Regions from separate parts of the Marinobacter lacisalsi genome, predicted to be linked through region 2. Evidence: predicted binding sites of a transcription regulator. Region 2 holds the regulator's gene; the other holds the start of a gene.
The links. The regulator sigma-54, encoded in region 2, starts transcription at its own class of promoters, with help from an activator protein. The targets are predictions, from matches to a motif close to ANTGGCATNNANNTTGCTNT.
Positions count from the first base shown of each region.

Region 1 (2,460 bases), on a different contig from region 2:
CCGACGATAGACAGGGCCGGAAGTCCGCTGGACAGATGCACTTCGACGGTCACTGGCGGGGCACTGACACCCAGCCGCGCACGAGTATGAATAGTGGCAAGCATGCTGGTCTTCCCTGACGATAGGACAGTAATTGGCCCCGACGGTACTGCCTGTGCCGTCCTGTGGGGCAGGAGTCAGCCCTGCGAGGACTCGGTGCCGGGACTCTGCTCCAGTTCGGCAACCCGCTTCTCCAACTGCTCCAGGCGCTCACGGGTGCGCAGCAATACCGCCTGCTGGGCATCAAACTCTTCCCGTGTAACCAGCTCGAGCCTGGAGATAACCGACATCACGGCGGCCCGGGCATGGTTCTCAACATCTTCCCGGGCGGCTTTCGCCATGTCTGGAACGAACTGACCAAACTGTTGCTGGACCTGCCCCAGCAGATCGTTGGGGATCTTCACCGCTAGTTTCTCCCATGTCTCGCAGAGGTTGTCCGGTGACCGTCAGCCCGCCCGCAGGCGCCTCTCCGGCGACCGGATATGTCTGCCGGGAGTGTAACACAGCCCGGTCCCTGCCATACTATGAACAAGTGTGGGCCGGGGAGCCCGAGGCCAGGATGGCGCACCTGTTCTGAGCGTTTGCACCAACTTGGAGCTCTCACAACCCCGACGCGCCATTATGGCGCACACTTTGGAACCATTTTGGTTCACCGTTATTGCAATACACTGATTAAAAAGACTTTTTTTGCGTTGGCACACACGATGCTTTGAGCCTTGCACGCAATCCGCACAATTGGTGTGCGAGGTGGCAGCATCCCGAACCCGGTCAACCCACAACATTGTGGTCAGAAAACCGGGACGGCTAAATCCAAGGAGACAGCAATGAAACTTGTGACAGCGATCATCAAGCCTTTCAAGCTGGATGATGTCCGTGAGGCACTATCCGAGATTGGCGTTCAGGGCGTGACCGTAACCGAAGTAAAAGGTTTCGGACGCCAGAAAGGGCATACCGAGCTCTACCGTGGAGCCGAGTACGTGGTGGACTTCCTGCCCAAGGTAAAGGTGGAAGTCGCCATCGGCGATAACCTGCTGGATCAGGTGATCGAATCCATCACCAAGGCTGCCAATACCGGCAAGATTGGTGACGGCAAGATTTTCGTGACCGAGCTGGAACAGGCCATCCGTATCCGGACGGGGGAAACCGGCGAAGAAGCCGTCTGATTCCGGACGCTTAAGCAGTCAGGCCAACGCAAAAAATCCAACATCCTGTTAAGCCTCGTGCGGAGGGCTTCCAATGGAAAACAGTGTATTTCATTTACAGTACGCAATAGACACCTTCTATTTCCTGGTGTGTGGCGCATTAGTCATGTGGATGGCAGCAGGCTTTGCCATGCTGGAATCCGGGCTGGTTCGTGCCAAGAACACCACTGAAATCCTGACCAAGAACGTGGCCCTGTACGCAGTGGCCTGTACCATGTACCTCATTTGCGGGTACGCCATCATGTACGGTGGCAACATCTTCCTCAGCGGCATGGGCGACATTGACGTTGGCGGTGTGATGGGCGAATTTGTCGATCGCGGCGACTTCGAAGGCGGCTCCATCTACTCGGGCGCTTCCGACTTCTTCTTCCAGGTGGTGTTCGTGGCCACCGCCATGTCCATCGTCTCCGGTGCCGTGGCCGAGCGCATGAAACTCTGGGCCTTCCTGATCTTCGCGGTGGTTATGACCGGCTTCATCTACCCAATGGAAGGTGCCTGGACCTGGGGTGGCGCAGAGGTATTTGGCATGTACAGCCTCGGCGACCTGGGCTTCTCCGACTTTGCCGGTTCCGGCATCGTGCACATGGCCGGCGCGGCCGCAGCACTGGCGGGTGTCATCCTGCTGGGCGCCCGTAAAGGCAAGTATGGCCCCAACGGCGAAATTCGCGCCTTTCCGGGTGCCAACATGCCGCTGGCGGCCCTGGGTACCTTTATCCTGTGGCTGGGCTGGTTCGGCTTCAACGGCGGTTCCGTGCTGAAGCTGGGTGACATCGCCAGCGCCCACTCGGTGGCCATGGTGTTCCTGAACACCAACGCAGCAGCAGCCGGTGGCGCCATTGCCGCCCTGATCACCGCCCGCGTGATGTTCGGCAAGGCTGACCTGACCATGCTGCTGAACGGTGCCATCGCCGGCCTGGTGGTAATCACCGCTGAGCCGTCCACCCCGAGCCCGCTGATCGCCACCATCTGGGGCGCCCTGGGCGGCATCCTGGTGGTACTGAGCATCGTCACCCTGGACAAGCTGCGCATCGACGACCCCGTCGGCGCGATTTCCGCCCACGGTGTCTGTGGTCTGCTGGGTCTGCTGCTGGTGCCGGTCACCAATGACGGGGCCACATTCAGCGGCCAGATCATCGGCGCCCTGACCATCTTCATCTGGGTCTTCGTGGCCAGCCTGATTGTCTGGGGCATCCTCAAGGCGGTCATGGGCATCCGCGTC
Region 1 is NZ_JBHSDI010000060.1:78,116-80,575, reverse strand. It holds gene ACFOZ5_RS17110 (YifB family Mg chelatase-like AAA ATPase) at 1-104, opposite strand, end outside; gene ACFOZ5_RS17105 (accessory factor UbiK family protein) at 177-443, opposite strand; gene glnK (P-II family nitrogen regulator) at 864-1,202, shown strand; gene ACFOZ5_RS17095 (ammonium transporter) at 1,276-2,460, shown strand, end outside.
Region 1: a site for sigma-54 is predicted at 731-750, ahead of glnK (P-II family nitrogen regulator). Genes of this name have one in related genera too.

Region 2 (2,460 bases):
CCGCTTCTTGCTGGTTCCGTTAACGCGACAGTGGGTGAGCTGCGGCGCCAGGATGTTATTGATGGTCAAGGTCGAATCGGTCATGGATTCTCATCGGTCCCGATAAAAAAATGCTGCGGTACGAACCCGTACCGCAGCGATGTGATTCAGATTATAGCCGTTTCGGCATGACAACCGTTAGCGGGCGGTTGCTCCGTGCATCCGGTCAACGTTCTTTTCCTTGTGCTTGAGGATCTGTCGGTCAAGCTTGTCCACCAGGGCGTCGATAGCAGCGTACATGTCCTCGTTTTCCGCCTTGGCGTGAATCTCGCCACCGACCACATGCAGCGTGGCCTCTGCAATCTGGCGCACTTTTTCCACTTCCAGGGTGACCTGACAATTACTGATGTGATCGAAGTGGCGCTCGAGCTTTTCGAATTTTTCGTTGATGTAATCCTTGAGGGAGGGAGTCAGTTCAACGTGATGACCGGAAATATTCAGTTGCATGGGCTTCTCCTGTTTGTATCAGACCCGTATGTTCAGACCAGTCGTTTCCGCTCGTTGGAGGGCGGAATGTGCATGGCTTCACGGTATTTTGCCACCGTTCGCCTCGCCACCTTTATGCCCTGCTCTCCCAGCATGGTGGCAATCTTGCTGTCACTGAGCGGCTTTTTCGGGGTTTCCGCCGCAATCAGTTTCCTGATCATCGCACGAATGGCCGTTGACGAACATTCGCCGCCTTCCTCCGTGCTCACATGGCTCGAGAAGAAGAATTTCAGCTCGAAGATGCCGCGGGGTGTGTGCATGTATTTCTGCGTGGTAACCCGGGAAATGGTCGATTCGTGCATTTCCACCGCCTGGGCGATGTCCGAAAGGATCAGCGGTTTCATCGCTTCTTCCCCATGGTCCAGAAAACCCTGCTGATGTTCAACTATTCGTGTCGCCACCTTCAACAGGGTTTCGTTACGGCTCTGCAGGCTCTTGATAAACCACTTCGCTTCCTGCAGCTGATCCCGCAGGTAGGTGTTGTCGGCACTGCTGTCGGCCCGCCTTATAAGGGAAGCATAGCTGGCATTGACACGAATGCGCGGGGCAATTTCCGGGTTCAATTCCACCCGCCAGCGCCCCTTATCCTTGCTTACGATCACATCCGGAATAACGTAATCCGGCTCGGAGCGGTCCAGAGTATTGCCGGGGTGGGGGTTAAGCGCGGTAATGACCGCCAGCACCTCCCGCAGCTGATCCTCCTTGAGGCGGCTGCGGCGCAGTAATTGCGCGTAGTCCCGGTTACCAAGCAGATTGATGTAGTGGGTAATCACCAACCGGGCCTTATCCAGCCAGGGAGTATCAGGCGGCAGCTGGTTCAGCTGGATCAGCAGGCACTCCTGCAGATCACGGGCAAAGACCCCGGGCGGGTCAAAGTGCTGCAGGCGATGAAGAACGGCCTCTACCTCGTCCCGCTCCACCGGGTCTTCGTCTTCCTCGTCCATCAGGCCGGAATGGATTTCATCCAGGTCTGAGGTCAGATAGCCACGATCGTCCACCGCATCCAGCAAGGCGTGGGCAATGGCGCTGTCCCGATCACTCATGGGGGTGAGGTTCAGCTGCCATTCCAGGTGATCCTGGAGGGTTTCGGTGGTCGGGCTGCGGCTTTCAAAGTCGGAATCGTTGTCGTCCTCGCCCCGGGAAGCGGGGGCGGGGGCTGTCTGATAGATGTCATCCCAGGCGGTATCCACCGGCAGATCATCCGGAATGGTGTCGGCGCTGTTGTTCTCTGCCGACCAGTCGGATTCTTCCCAGCTGTTGTCGACCTCGGAGGCCGTGGCCGATTCGGCCTGATCCCGATCATCCCGGTCCTGCTGCTCCCGGTCGGAATCGGACGCCTCCGCGTTCTCTTCCTCTTCGGGGGTTTCCAGCATCGGGTTGGAATCCAGGGCCTGCTGGATTTCCTGTTGCAGGTCGAGGGTGGAAAGCTGGAGCAGACGGATCGCCTGTTGCAGTTGCGGGGTCATCGTGAGGCTTTGACCCATCTTTAACTGTAAGGAGGCTTTCATGACCATGGTTTCACATCCATCACCCTTCTGAGGTAACCGTAACGCACCAGTGGACAAAACCACTGACTCAGCTCAAAAAATAGCTGAAAATCAACAAAAAAATCAGCGTTACCGGATACTTGGAAATAACAAGCAAGTTCTTTGCCGAGTGTACCCCCTTGATGCTGGCAACACAATTGCAGGGGTGTCGGTGTGTGTTCCAGTGTGTAAAAACCGCCAGGGGCGGTTGTTGTCCTCGGCAGGTCAGAGCCTGAACTCATCCCCCAGGTAGACTTCCTTGACCTGCTGGTTGGCCAGGACCTCGTCGGCCGAGCCGGACGCAATGATATGACCGCTGCTGACGATGTAGGCTTTTTCGCAGATATCCAGCGTTTCCCGGACGTTGTGGTCGGTGATCAGTACGCCGATGTTCTTGTCCCGCAGGTGA
Region 2 is NZ_JBHSDI010000013.1:228,632-231,091, forward strand. It holds gene ptsN (PTS IIA-like nitrogen regulatory protein PtsN) at 1-84, opposite strand, end outside; gene hpf (ribosome hibernation promoting factor) at 178-486, opposite strand; gene ACFOZ5_RS11040 (RNA polymerase factor sigma-54) at 519-2,033, opposite strand; gene lptB (LPS export ABC transporter ATP-binding protein) at 2,277-2,460, opposite strand, start outside.